Regions from separate parts of the Vibrio sp. 378 genome, predicted to be linked through region 2. Evidence: predicted binding sites of a transcription regulator. Region 2 holds the regulator's gene; the other holds the start of a gene.
What was found. The regulator MetJ, encoded in region 2, represses methionine synthesis genes. The targets are predictions, from matches to a motif close to TTAGACNTNTANANGTCTAA.
Positions count from the first base shown of each region.

Region 1: the regulator MetJ is predicted to act here: its motif matches at 2,213-2,232, upstream of metH (methionine synthase).

Region 1 covers NZ_JAWOUO010000014.1:226-7,659, forward strand. Annotated here, with positions in the region: tRNA gene R7Q48_RS19865 (tRNA-Asp) at 1-2, shown strand, start outside; gene R7Q48_RS19870 (cation:proton antiporter) at 758-2,089, opposite strand; gene metH (methionine synthase) at 2,281-5,961, shown strand; gene lysC (lysine-sensitive aspartokinase 3) at 6,048-7,400, opposite strand.
Region 2 covers NZ_JAWOUO010000019.1:43,657-51,090, forward strand. Annotated here, with positions in the region: gene metF (methylenetetrahydrofolate reductase) at 1-892, opposite strand, end outside; gene R7Q48_RS21875 (bifunctional aspartate kinase/homoserine dehydrogenase II) at 1,155-3,563, opposite strand; gene R7Q48_RS21880 (O-succinylhomoserine (thiol)-lyase) at 3,579-4,739, opposite strand; gene metJ (met regulon transcriptional regulator MetJ) at 4,965-5,285, shown strand; gene R7Q48_RS21890 (malic enzyme-like NAD(P)-binding protein) at 5,399-6,676, opposite strand; gene bfr (bacterioferritin) at 6,883-7,359, opposite strand.

The DNA.
Region 1 (7,434 bases), on a different contig from region 2:
CACTTATATTAAGCCTCAGTCGAAAGACTGAGGCTTTTTTCGTTTTGGTTCCCCGACTTAGCTTAAACCCACTTTCATATTGAAACCTTGCATCGAGAGGCAGGCTTCCCTCTGGTTATGCTTTCTAAGCCCTGTATGAGTGAAGTGGAACGCAGTTTTGTGTGGTTCCTGCAGTCTCGAGCGCTAGTTTTGAGCCTCTTCATTCACCAAAGCTCCTTTTATTCGATATTAGAAAATCTAGTTATGTGACAGAGTTTAATTGTTTGAAGTGTCGTTTGTTTCTAATTTGAAAACAGGACGACTTTGAATACAAGTTTAGTCTCACTGAGATCAAGAGGGAGAGGGGCTACATTTCTGTTAAGGCTTTGATCTACCTGAATGCTAGCTCAGTTTTATCTTGGTGGGATTGCTAACCTGTTTGGGTTCTGAACGCACTCACCCTAAATGTCTCTTTCTCATAAAAATACAAACTCGCTCATTGCTAAGTATTGTGGAAGTTTAGCTTTGATATTTGCGAGGAGCCTATATTGCCAAGGGAAGAGAAGGATACAGATGAAAATGGGTAAATTAAAAGGCTCGTCTATGAATACTATCTATCGGCAATAGTTAGTATCTATGAAAATGTAGCGTAGCGATTCTTAGTATATTTGAAGGTATATCAAAGAATAAGGAGCATTCGTCCTTGAAGGGGAGTCTGAAAATTAGTTATGAAAAAAGCAGCTAGGTAGCTGCTTTTTATTTATTAAGTTACGTGTCTTTAAGAGTCCACTGGCTCCGTATGTTCCGGAGTGGTTATTGCTTGGTTGTTCTCTTCCATCTTCTTCTCTTCTGCTTTTGCTTTTTCAATCATTGGAGTGATTGTTGAGCCTTGAATGAGGATAGAGAAAACAACGACGGAGTAGGTCATTACAAGAATAATCTCTTTTACATCGATTAACTTATCTTGAATCACCCAAATACCAGATGGAATGGAAAGTGCCATTGCCAATGCAAGGCCCCCGCGTAAGCCGCCCCACGTCAAAATACGTACTGACCACGGGTTATATTTTCTGTAACGCTTAAAGCCAATGTACGAGAGAAATACGCTTAAATAGCGAGCTGCTAGTACAAGAGGGACTGAAATAGCCATCATGATCCAGTCTTCTTTGTGGAATTCAAACAGCAGCATCGACATACCGATCAGTAGGAATAACACGCCATTCAAGAATTCATCAACAAGCTCCCAAAAATGGTCAAGGTGATCTTCACTCTCTTTTGAAAAGCCAATAAAGCGTGTCCAGTTGCCAATCATAATACCGGATACAACCATTGCGAGTGGGCCTGATACATGGATGTATTCAGCAAATGCGTAACCTGCCGTTGGGACACCAATGGTAAGTAACAATTCCATTGAGTGATCATCGGTGGCACTGATCAAGTAGTGGAATAGCAAACCGAGGACTAAACCATATGTGATACCACCGATAGCTTCTTGGATGAAGAGTAAGGTGACACTACCTACAGTTGGTGCCTCAGTGCCAAATGCAATCGTAAATAGAGTGACGAAGATAACCAAACCGAAGCCATCATTGAAGAGCGATTCTCCTTCAATCTGAGTGGAGATACGTTTGGGAGCATCGAGTTTTTTAACAATAGCCAATACAGCGATTGGGTCAGTTGGCGATATTAGAGCACCAAATAGTAAGCAGTAGACCAAATCAAATTGGATGCCAATTAACTGACAAAACCCATACAGCGCAAATCCAATAAAGAACGTGGAAAACAGTGTGGCTCCAAGAGCTAAAACAGTGATCTCCCACTTTTGATCTTTAAGGTTCGGGAGTTTGATGCCTAGTCCACCAGCAAATAGTAAGAAGCCAAGAATGCCTTTGAGCAAGAAATCTTCGAAGTTAATCCTTGTGACCGTCTCCGTCGCAATTTCGGTGAGATGGAACCAGTTGTTTTGACCCGCAATTAAGATTAGAAGTGAAAGCACCATTGAACCTGCGGTAATCGCAATGGTGGTTTGCATCTTTCCTATCTTGCTGTTTACAAAAGCAATTAGCATCGCAGCTGCGGATAGAAAACATAAAGTATGATAGACCGACATAGAGCTCTCTATTTGTAACATTTTATGAATGGAATTCTCGGCTGATGCTGCTTAAATAGCAAACGTTTTTTCGTGATTATTTTGCAAGTTAAGAAGGAGATAAAATAATCATTAATTCTACGTTTAGACGTCTAGACTCCTGAAGTTTGTGTGATAGGATGGAAAGATAACTAAAGGAATGAGGCTGTACTGTGGGAAGTAACGTAAGACAACAGATTGAAGCTCAAATGAAGCAACGTATTCTTTTGATTGATGGTGGTATGGGAACCATGATTCAAGGGTACAAACTTGAAGAGCAAGACTATCGAGGAACGCGCTTTGCGGATTGGCATTGTGATCTAAAAGGTAACAACGACCTGTTGGTTCTAAGTCAGCCTCAACTTATCAAGGAAATTCACGCTGCATATTTAGAAGCGGGTGCAGATATTCTCGAAACCAACACGTTTAACGCAACAACCATTGCGATGGCTGACTACGAGATGGAAAGCCTGAGTGAAGAAATTAACTTTGCAGCAGCCAATCTTGCACGTGAAGTTGCAGATGAATGGACCGCAAAAACACCCGATAAGCCGCGTTATGTCGCAGGGGTTTTAGGGCCGACGAACCGAACTTGTTCTATTTCTCCTGATGTAAATGACCCCGGATATCGAAATGTTTCTTTCGACGAGTTAGTTGAGGCTTACTCTGAATCGACTCGTGCTCTAATTAAAGGTGGTTCTGACCTTATTCTTATCGAGACCATCTTCGATACGCTTAACGCTAAGGCTTGTTCATTTGCTGTTGAAAGTGTGTTTGAAGAGATGGGGATTGAGTTACCTGTGATGATCTCGGGGACTATTACTGATGCTTCCGGTCGGACATTATCCGGTCAAACCACAGAAGCGTTTTACAACTCATTACGTCATGTTAAACCGATTTCGTTTGGTTTGAACTGTGCACTTGGTCCAGATGAGCTGCGTCCTTATGTTGAAGAGCTCTCTCGTATATCAGAATCTTTTGTTTCCGCTCACCCAAATGCTGGGCTTCCGAATGCATTCGGCGAATACGATTTGTCGCCAGAAGATATGGCTAAGCATGTTAAAGAGTGGGCTCAAAGTGGCTTTTTAAACTTGATTGGTGGGTGTTGTGGTACAACTCCTGAGCACATTCGCCAAATGGCACTCGCGGTTGAAAATATCGCCCCTCGTCAATTACCTGAACTTCCCGTTGCTTGTCGCTTGTCTGGCCTGGAGCCACTCGCTATTGATAAAGACTCTTTATTTATCAATGTCGGTGAGCGTACGAATGTAACCGGTTCTGCGCGTTTTAAGCGCTTAATTAAAGAAGAGCTGTACGATGAAGCGCTCGATGTGGCTCGTCAACAAGTTGAAAATGGCGCTCAAATTATCGATATCAACATGGATGAAGGCATGTTGGATGCACAAGCTTGTATGGTTCGCTTTTTAAACCTTTGTGCGTCAGAACCTGAAATCTCAAAAGTACCAATCATGGTTGACTCTTCCAAGTGGGAGGTTATTGAAGCCGGTCTTAAGTGCATCCAAGGCAAAGGCATTGTTAACTCGATCTCTCTCAAAGAAGGCAAAGAGAAATTCGTTGAACAAGCTAAGTTGATCCGCCGTTACGGTGCGGCTGTGATTGTGATGGCGTTTGATGAGATTGGGCAAGCAGATACACGTGAGCGCAAAGTAGAAATTTGTACCAACGCTTACCGAATTCTTGTTGATGAAGTGGGCTTTCCACCAGAAGACATCATTTTTGACCCAAACATTTTTGCCATTGCTACGGGGATCGAGGAGCATAATAACTACGCGGTGGATTTCATTGAAGCCGTTGGCGATATCAAACGTGATTTACCACATGCGATGATATCTGGTGGTGTTTCTAACGTCTCATTCTCTTTCCGTGGCAATAACTATGTACGTGAAGCGATTCACGCGGTGTTCCTCTACCACTGTTTTAAAAATGGTATGGATATGGGGATTGTGAATGCGGGTCAGTTAGAAATCTACGATAACGTGCCTGAAAAATTGCGTGAGGCTGTGGAAGATGTCGTTCTTAACCGTCGTGATGACGCCACTGAGAGATTGTTAGATATCGCGGCGGAATACGCAGGCAAAGGGGTAGGTAAAGAGGAGGATGCCTCTGCACTTGAGTGGAGAACCTGGCCTGTTGAAAAGCGTTTAGAACACGCGTTAGTGAAAGGAATAACCGAGTTTATCGTTGATGATACCGAAGAAGCTCGTGTCAATGCTTCAAAGCCATTAGAGGTGATAGAAGGCCCACTAATGGATGGGATGAACGTCGTCGGAGACTTGTTTGGTGAAGGTAAAATGTTCCTTCCTCAGGTCGTAAAATCTGCCCGAGTGATGAAGCAAGCAGTCGCGCATCTCGAGCCCTACATCAATGCAGAAAAGCAGGTGGGACAAACAAACGGTAAGATTTTGCTAGCGACGGTCAAAGGTGATGTACATGATATCGGGAAAAATATCGTTGGCGTTGTATTGCAGTGCAATAACTACGAAATTATCGATCTTGGTGTCATGGTTCCTTGCGAAAAGATCTTAAAAGTAGCGCAAGAAGAAAACGTCGATATTATTGGTTTATCAGGGTTGATCACGCCTTCATTAGACGAAATGGTGCATGTTGCAAAAGAGATGGAGCGTCTCGACTTTAACTTACCTCTTCTCATCGGTGGCGCAACAACGTCAAAAGCCCATACAGCAGTTAAGATTGAGCAAAATTACAAGCATCCAGTGGTTTACGTGAACAACGCCTCACGTGCAGTGGGCGTATGTACTTCTCTATTGTCAGATGAACGTCGCCCTGAATTTGTTGAAAAACTTGAAGCTGATTACGAACGAGTACGTGATCAACATAATCGAAAGAAACCGAGAACCAAACCAGTGACATTAGAAGCTGCTCGAGCGAATAAAGTTGCTATCGATTGGGAAGCTTACACCCCTCCAGTGCCTGTTAAGCCTGGCATTCATATCTTCGATGATTTTGATGTGGCTATATTACGTCAATACATCGATTGGACACCATTCTTTATGACTTGGTCACTTGTGGGTAAGTATCCAACAATTTTCCAACATGAAGAAGTTGGTGAAGAAGCAAAACGTTTATTCGAAGATGCCAACGAGTTACTTGATCGAGTTGAGCGAGAAGGCCTGTTAAAAGCGCGTGGAATGTGTGGCTTATTCCCTGCTGCGAGCGTGGGGGACGACATTGAAGTTTATGCTGATGAAACTCGTACCGACGTTGTGAAAGTATTACGTAACTTGCGACAACAGACCGAGAAACCAAAAGGATTCAACTATTGTTTATCCGACTACATCGCATCTAAAGAGTCGGGTAAACATGATTGGATAGGGGCATTTGCTGTCACTGGTGGTATTGGTGAACGAGAGCTTGCTGATGAATACAAAGCACAGGGAGATGATTACAACGCAATTATGATTCAAGCGGTGGCGGATCGCCTAGCCGAAGCGTTTGCTGAGTATTTGCATGAGCGTGTCCGTAAAGAAATTTGGGGTTATGCTGCGGATGAAGATTTATCTAACGATGATCTCATTCGTGAAAAATACCAAGGTATTCGCCCTGCACCAGGTTATCCAGCGTGCCCTGAGCATACTGAAAAAGGACCGCTTTGGGAGCTACTTAATGTGGAAGAGAATATTGGCATGACTCTAACCTCCAGCTATGCAATGTATCCGGGCGCGTCAGTCTCTGGTTGGTATTTCTCTCATCCTGACTCACGTTACTTTGCGATCGCACAGATCCAAGAAGATCAGCTAGAGAGTTACGCCGATCGTAAGGGGTGGGATAGGATCGAGGCTGAAAAATGGTTAGGGCCAAACATTAACGGTTAAATTGATGTTTACCTCGTCCAAATGTAACAACTAATGAAACGACAAAGGGCTGCAGATACGCAGCCCTTTGTTTTATTGAGTTGAACTTACTTCTCAAACAACTCAGTGTGGAGTTTTTGTATGGCTTGTTTCGATACTGATTCATGGAGCAAGAAGCATAAGTTGTGAGGGCTAGCGCCATAACAAATCATGCGTAGGTTAAAATCTTCTAGCGTGCCAAAAACCTGTTTCGCGTAGCCTTTACTCTCACTCATGTTGTTACCAATTAGGGCAACGAGGCATAGGTCACGTTCAACTTCTACCTTACATAACTCTTCTAACTCTTCTCGTACAGCTTGCGGCAGCTGCGGCGCGCCGCCGGATGTATCGGTTTGATCAAGTGTTAACGATACACTGATTTCAGATGTTGTGATCAAATCGACAGATATCTTATGCTTTGCAAGGATCTCAAAGACCTTTGCTAAGAAGCCGTATGCGTGGAACATATTGGCGCTGCGTAGCGTTACCATGGTTTGGTTACAACGCAAAGCTAGCGCACGGAATAACGGTGAGCTTTCGACTTGGTGGCGAATCCAAGTTCCCCCTTTTTCAGGCTCTTTCGATGACCCCACAAATACCGGAATGTCGTGGCGCAATGCAGGTACTAGCGTAGAAGGGTGAAGGATTTTAGCGCCAAAGTTAGCCATTTCTGAAGCTTCACTAAAGCTGATCTCGGGAATTGGTGAGGCTTTTGGTGCAATTCGCGGGTCTGTTGTGTAGATACCCGGAACATCAGTCCAGATTTCTAGCCCTGCCGCTTTAACGCTCTCAGCAATTAAGGCGGCGCTGTAATCGCTGCCCCCTCGACCTAATGTTGTTGTATTACCGGCTTCGTCAGATCCTATGAAGCCTTGAGTAACAACAACGGATTGTTGGCAAAGTGGTACGAGTTTATCTTGCGCAAGCGTCGAAATTGCTTCAATGTTTGGCTCCGCGCGACCAAAGTTGTCATCAGTACGCAGCACATCGCGGATATCAAAGCGCACTGCTTGAATGCCTCGCTCACACATTAACTGAGTTAGAATGTGCGTCGACATGAGTTCACCACATGCGACTAAATGATCGGTTAACTTCGCACTAGCTTGGATAGATGCAGCCTCGGCCAGGCTGGTTACGGTATCTAATATGCCATACACCTCGGCAGCAGTTTTCGTGCTGTCTTCGAGCTGAGTTAAAATGGCGTCATGAATGTTGGCCAGATTTTGCAGCAGCTCAGTACGGTGCGTTTGATCCTGAACGCCGTTGGCGAGTTCTACCAATAGGTTGGTGACGCCAGAGCAAGCGCTGCTCACGACCAGGCGAGTATTTGGATTGTTTTCGATAATGGTGGCGCAACGACTCATTGCCTCAAAGTTGGCAACACTGGTTCCACCGAATTTAGCTACGTTAAATGCGCTCACTGCGTTCTCCCACGACTTCCTAAAAAATTGTACA
Region 2 (7,434 bases):
CTACTGCGCGAGGACGAACACCCAACGTATGGCATAACGCGTAAGTCATCTCTGCACGGTTTAGTGTGTAGAAGTGAAAATCCTTAACTCCTTCACGACTCAGTACACGCACCATATCAATAGCTTGGCTAGCTCCTACAAGCTGGCGAGTCACCGGATCATCATCCAAGCCATCGAATTGTTTGCTCATCCATCCTGGTACTTTCACGTTGTTCTGTGCCGCAAAGCGAGACGCTTGCTTAAAGTTCGATACAGGCAAAATTCCTGGCACAATTTCTACGTCAATTCCTGCCGCTACACAACGGTCACGGAATCGCAGGTAAGACTCAACGTCAAAAAAGAACTGAGTAATAGCACGGTTTGCACCTGCATCTACCTTACGTTTTAGGTTCAATAAGTCAGACTGTGCGCTTTTAGCTTCAGGGTGAACCTCAGGGAATGCTGCAACGGAGATATCGAAATCGTGGCGTGATTTCAGCAGCTCAACCAAATCCGAGGCATACATATCAGGCGCACCGCCACCTGGAGGAATATCACCACGCAGAGCGACGATATTTTCAATACCATTGTTCCAATAATCATCGGCAATATTAATCAACTCTTCACGAGTCGCATCAATACAAGTGAGATGGGGAGCGGCAACCAATCCGGTTGTTGCTTTAATTTCTTTAATGATGGAGTGTGTTCTGTCACGCTCGCCGGAGTTCGCACCGTAAGTCACAGAAACAAATTTAGGTTGAAGCGTTTTAAGACGGTGCACTGAATTCCAAAGTGTTTCTTCCATCTTAGCGCTGCTTGGCGGAAAAAACTCAAACGATACATTGATGTTATCTGATAACTCAGCAATATTCTGGTTCAAGGCGTCGATATGGCCTGCGTGCGTATATCCCATCTTACTCTCCCTGCGGCACTCCGCCACGAAAACAAATCCTTAAAATCGACGTTTAGACGTCTATATGTCTACAGAATGTATTGAATACGATTTAATGTCAACCTTGTAATTATGAATTTTTCTCAAGTTAATAATGAAGATAGTTCAAGTTTCTACTTGAGCATCATCTCGCCATTTTGCACGGGTTATGACTTCAGTATGGCACTGATAGGGGAATAAAAAACCCTGGATTAATTCCAGGGTTTTTAGGTCAATCGCAACTTTAAAATAAACCAGCCAATCGGTTGAGGTCGGATTGAATAGCGCCGGCTGTCACTTCTCTGCCTGCGCCTGGTCCTCGAATGACCAGAGGGTTATCTTTGTACCACTTGCTCTCTATGGCAAAAATGTTATCGCATGGCAATAAGTTGGCGAGCGCGTGCTCACGAGATAACGCTTCGACTCCCACCGTTGCTTTACCATTTTTTTCTAAACGCGCCACATAGCGAAGCACTTGATCGTTTCTCTGTGCTTTTGTCAGACGCTCTTGAAGTATTTCACTCAACAACGCTCCATTATCGAAGAAATCATCTAAGCTCAGTTCTCTTAATTCTTCTGGCACCAAAGACTCAACTTTAACGCTGTCTGGTTCTATATCTAGGCCCGATTCTCGAGCCAAGATGACTAACTTACGCATTACATCGGAGCCATCTAAATCAGAACGAGGGTCAGGTTCGGTTAACCCTTGCTGCCAAGCAAGATCGACTAAATCATTAAATGGCACAGAACCATCAAACTGTTGGAACAGCCATGATAGCGTCCCCGAGAAAATACCCGATAGAGCGACGATTTCATCCCCACTTTCACGAAGATCTCGCACGGTATGGTTTATCGGTAACCCAGCACCAACCGTTGCGTTGTATAGCCAATGACGACCAATTTTAGCGAATGCATCTTGAACCTGATGGTAGTACTGACTATCTGCGGAACCGGCCACTTTGTTGGCGGAAATCAAATGAATGCCTTGCTGTGCGATTTCTACGTAGCGCTGAGCCAAATCTTTACTCGCGGTAACATCAAGCACGACGGCTTCATCGTAGCTTTTAAGCGCTCCCAAACGTGCCAGCCAATCCCCATTGTTTGCTATGCTTTCATCATCAAATCGTTCAGCAACACTCACCGCCTCAATACCTTGCTCATCGAACCAATAGGTTTGGCTATCCACAACCGCGACAAGATCAAAGCTCATACCATGACGTTTTTCGAGCTCACTTTTTTGCGTCGCAAATAAATTTAACCAACTAGAACCAATATTACCCTTGCCACATAAAGCCACTGCCACGCGTTTTTGCGCTTGGAACAACTGGCTATGAATCGTTTGAACCAACGCCTCGGTATCAGTACGGCGCAAAACAGCGACTAGGCTCAGCCCTGAGTCTGTTTCAGAGATAAATTCTACCGGAGAGTGCTTTAGCTTCTGATAAAAGCCAAAGCAATGATTGGCGTTTTTCGTAACGCCTGCACCTACCGCAGCTAAGAGCGAGTAACCTTCTTTTAGCTTAATTTCTGCCTCTACCGCAAGCTCTTGCAAGTGTTTCAATGCACCACCGGCGATTTCTGCGGTGTAAGCCAAGCGTAGCGTATGCTGATCGGATTGAGCTTCAAATGCCAATGGCTCTAATTGCGCGCGCTGCAACGCTTGTAATACATCACTCTGTGTTTTTTCGAAGTCGTGCCCATGCATGAAAGACAACTGCACCAATAAAACATCATCCAGTGAAGTAATAATTTTAGCGCCACGACCAGATGCCAATACACGCTCAATACGAGTAGAACCCGACTCTGGCAGATAGCTACACTTGAGATTAAGGTCCATGGTACTTTGCGCCACAGGCTGAAGCGTACGACTGTGTAGCACTGGGGCAGCTAAGCGAGCAAGTTCACTGGCTTCATCCAATCGAAGTAACGGTAATAAACAAGCGTCAGACACCAAACGTGGATCGGCACTATAGACACCAGCAACATCACTCCAAATCGTGACAGTACTGACTTCAGCAAGCGCGCCTATGACCGTTGCAGAATAGTCAGAGCCGTTACGACCAAGTAGGATGGTTTCTCCTGCCTCGTTCTGAGCCATAAAGCCAGTAATTACCACACGTTTATGGTTATGCTGCGCGAGGATCTCTTTAATTAAAGGGTATGAACGAGCGCGATCAACCTCTGGTTGAGTTCCCGCTTCTGCACGTAAAAACGCTCGTGCATCTTGTGCAACCGCAGGGATAGAACGTTGAGATAATAACGCGGCCAATAGGCGAGCAGACCATACTTCTCCGTGTCCCAGTACCGCAGCTTTTTGCGCATTAGTGAGTGGTGCAGTTAGCTCCGAGAGAGTACTGAACTCATCATGTAATAAAGCTAACAGCTCTTCTTTTGCTTCACTCTCCAACAAGCTTTCTATTAGCTCAGTTTGGAACTGTCTCAAGCTTTGAAGCGCTTCATGCGCAATTCGGCCATCTTTACTTAACCCTTCCAAAAACTCAATCAAGCGGTTAGTGGTTTTTCCTGCAGCAGATACGACCACAAGATCATTTTCTGTCGAATACTCCTTGAGAATACCCACAACGCGTAAGTAGCATTCTGGGTTTGCTAAGCTACTGCCACCAAACTTATGCAGCTGACGTTGTACAGTCATTGTTATCGTCTCCTATTACTGGGTAGCTTTAGCGAACGCTTGTTCTAAATCTGTGATGAGGTCTTGTGCATCTTCCAAACCGACAGACAAACGCAATAGTTGATGAGAGACCCCAGCCTCCGCCAGCGCCTCCTCACCCATTGCACGGTGCGTCATGGATGCCGGGTGGCAAATCAAACTTTCTACACCACCTAATGATTCAGCTAATGAAAACAGTTGGAGCTCTTTCACAAACACCTTTAACTGCTCAAACGAACCAGCAAACTCAAAACTCAACATAGAGCCAAAGCCCGTTTGCTGCTTTTTAGCGATGTCATGACCTGGATGTTCCGGCAGGCTTGGATGATAGATAGTTTTAACTAACGCTTGTTTCTGTAGGTAAGCCAGTACCTGCTGTGAGCTCTCTTCATGAACTTTCATACGAGCACCAAGCGTACGAATACCTCGCAGTGTCATGTAACTATCGAAAGGTGTGCCCGTTGCACCAATACAATTGCCCCACCATGCAAGCTCTTCTGCATGCGCTTCTGTGTTGGTGATGATTACCCCACCAATTACGTCCGAATGACCGTTGATGTACTTTGTTGTGGAGTGGATAACAAAATCCGCACCTAGCTCTAAAGGTTTTTGGTACACGGGTGTCAAAAAGGTATTGTCCACCGCAACTAACGCGCCGACTTGTTTCGCTTTTTCACAGGTAGCTGCAATATCCACTACGCGAACCAGAGGGTTTGACGGAGTTTCTAGCAAAATGAGTTTTGGTTTTTGTGCCAATGCAGCATCTAAAGCCTGTTCGTCTGATTGATCGACAAACTGAACCTTAAAATCGCCTTTGCTAGCTCGGGTATTAAAAAGACGATAGGTGCCGCCATAACAATCGTGAGGAGCAATAATGAGATCATCTGGGCCGAGAAAAGCGGAAACCCATAAATTTAATGCCGACGTACCGCAGTTAGTAACAACCGCTCCTTTTCCAGACTCAAGTTCAGATAGCGCACTTTCCAACAGTCCGCGGTTTGGATTACCAGATCGTGTGTAATCATACTTGGGCACTTCACCAAAAGCAGGAAAACCATAGTTAGTGGAAAGATAAATAGGTGGAACGACAGCATGATATTGGCTGTCTGATTCAATACCAGTGCGTACTGCAATGGTCGCAGGTTTGCGAGTGCTCATGGGTGTATCCTTTCACGGGTAATGACTTCTAAATAGGAATGCGCTATATCTAATGAGTAACATAAAGTGATCAACACGCTTCCTTTGCTGTTATGTTCACTTTACTCGTCAAAAAATGAGACGTCAACACTTCTAGACGTCTATATGTCTTTGCTTATGGCGGTAAATGCAGCTAAAATCAGCACCTAAATTATTTTTAACCGATTACATAAATGAAGGTGTGCAATGGCTGACTGGAATGGCGAATACATTAGCCCATATGCAGAGCACGGCAAAAAAAGCGAACAAGTAAAAAAAATTACCGTCTCTATCCCGCTAAAAGTTTTAAAGGTGCTAACTGATGAGCGTACTCGCCGTCAGATCAATAACTTACGCCATGCAACCAATAGCGAATTGCTATGCGAGGCATTTTTGCACGCGTACACAGGTCAGCCACTTCCGACAGATGAAGACCTTCGTAAAGACCGTCCTGATGATATTCCAACAGAAGTAAAAGCGCTGATGACGGAAATGGGCATCGAATTTGAGTCATTCGACGAAGAATAAAAAAGCCTGATAAGAGGTTTCAGGTAATAACTCTTGCCTCGAGCCAAATGAATGACATAAAAAATGGGACGCAATAGCGTCCCATTTTTTATGTATCACATCTGAAAGATATATTACTCTGCCATGTAGTTTTCAGGCATCTCGATACGAGCTACACCTGAATTAACCGCCGCCTGAGCAACCGCTTTTGCAACACGTGGTAGCAAACGTGAATCCATTGGTTTTGGAATAATATAGTCCGCACCAAACTCTAGCTTATCAACACCTGCAGCCTTCAATACGGCTTCAGGTACAGGCTCTTTTGCTAGCTCACGAATCGCCTCAACGGCTGCAAGTTTCATTTCATCATTGATTTCACTTGCACGCACATCAAGAGCACCGCGGAAAATGAATGGGAAACACAATACGTTGTTAACTTGGTTAGGATAATCACTACGGCCAGTACCCATGATCAAGTCATCACGAACTGCGTGAGCAAGTTCCGGCTTGATTTCAGGATCCGGGTTAGAACATGCGAATACGATTGGCTTATCTGCCATCAACTTCAACGCTTCCGCTGGCAATAGGTTTGGACCAGATACACCTAGGAACAGATCTGCACCTTCAATCACGTCTTCTAGTGTGCGCTTATCTGTATTGTTCGCAAATAGCTGCTTATATTCATTAAGATCATCACGACGAGTGTGAATCACACCTTTGCGATCTAGCATGTAGATTTTTTCGCGCATTGCGCCGCATTTGATCAGAAGCTCCATACACGCTACAGCGGCAGCGCCAGCGCCAAGACAAACAATTGTTGAATCTTCAAGTTTCTTACCTTGAAGTTCGATTGCATTCAGCATACCCGCTGCCGTTACAATAGCAGTACCATGTTGATCATCGTGGAATACTGGTACATCACAACGTTCAATCAGACGCTTTTCAATCTCAAAACAGTCTGGTGCTTTAATATCTTCAAGGTTGATACCGCCAAAAGTGTCTGCAATGCTCGCAACAGTATCAACAAATTCATCGATCGTGCGGTGCTTAACTTCAATATCAATAGAATCAAGACCTGCAAAACGCTTAAACAGTAACGCTTTACCTTCCATCACTGGCTTAGATGCAAGTGGACCTAGGTTACCTAGACCTAGAATAGCGGTACCGTTAGAAATAACAGCAACCATGTTCCCTTTTGCAGTGTACTTGTACACGTTATCCGGGTTTTGTGCGATTTCACGCACTGGCTCTGCAACACCAGGGCTGTAAGCAAGGGCAAGATCACCCGCCGTTTCCGCAGGCTTTGTCAGTTCGACAGCAATCTTTCCTGGAGTTGGATAAGCATGGTAATCCAATGCTTTTTGGCGATGTTCTTCTTCTGGAGTGGCTGCTTGGTGGTTGTCTTCAGACATGGACGTTTCTCTTTTTTATTTTTAGGTAAGGGGGCATAAATTCTATCGGATAGAAATCAAACTTCATAGGCAAGATTGCGAGCAATATCCTTAAAAAGCCGATAATAAAAGAGATTAGACCAGATAACGGGGTTAAGCACCTGATTTTCGAGTCAGGTGCTCTTTCTTCTTACTATTATTGGAGTATGCAAACTCAGAAAGTATCGTTACTCTTCGTCCACGTATTGCGCTTGGAGATAATTCTCAATACCAGACATTTCAATCAAGCCAAGTTGCGTCTCTAGCCAATCAACATGTTCTTCTTCATCTTCAAGAATATCTTGGAAGAGATCTCGAGACACATAATCTCGAATGTCTTCAGCGTAGGCAATCGCATCTTTTAAATCTGGAATAGCCGCCATTTCAAGCTTTAAGTCACACTCGAGCATTTCCTTGGTATCTTCACCAATCATCAACTTACCTAAATCTTGTAGGTTCGGTAGGCCTTCAAGGAACAAAATACGCTCAATTAGATGATCGGCATGCTTCATCTCATCGATAGATTCGTGATATTCCTTGTCTGCTAGGTGCTTTAAGCCCCAGTCTTTATACATTCGGGCGTGAAGAAAATACTGATTAATAGCGACGAGCTCGTTACCGAGCACTTTATTGAGATGTTGAATGATGATTGGATCGCCTTTCATGACAAAACCCTCCTCTTTGGCTTCATTTAAATGTAGAAGCAAATGAGAAGGTGTCAAAATGTAAGGCAAATAATT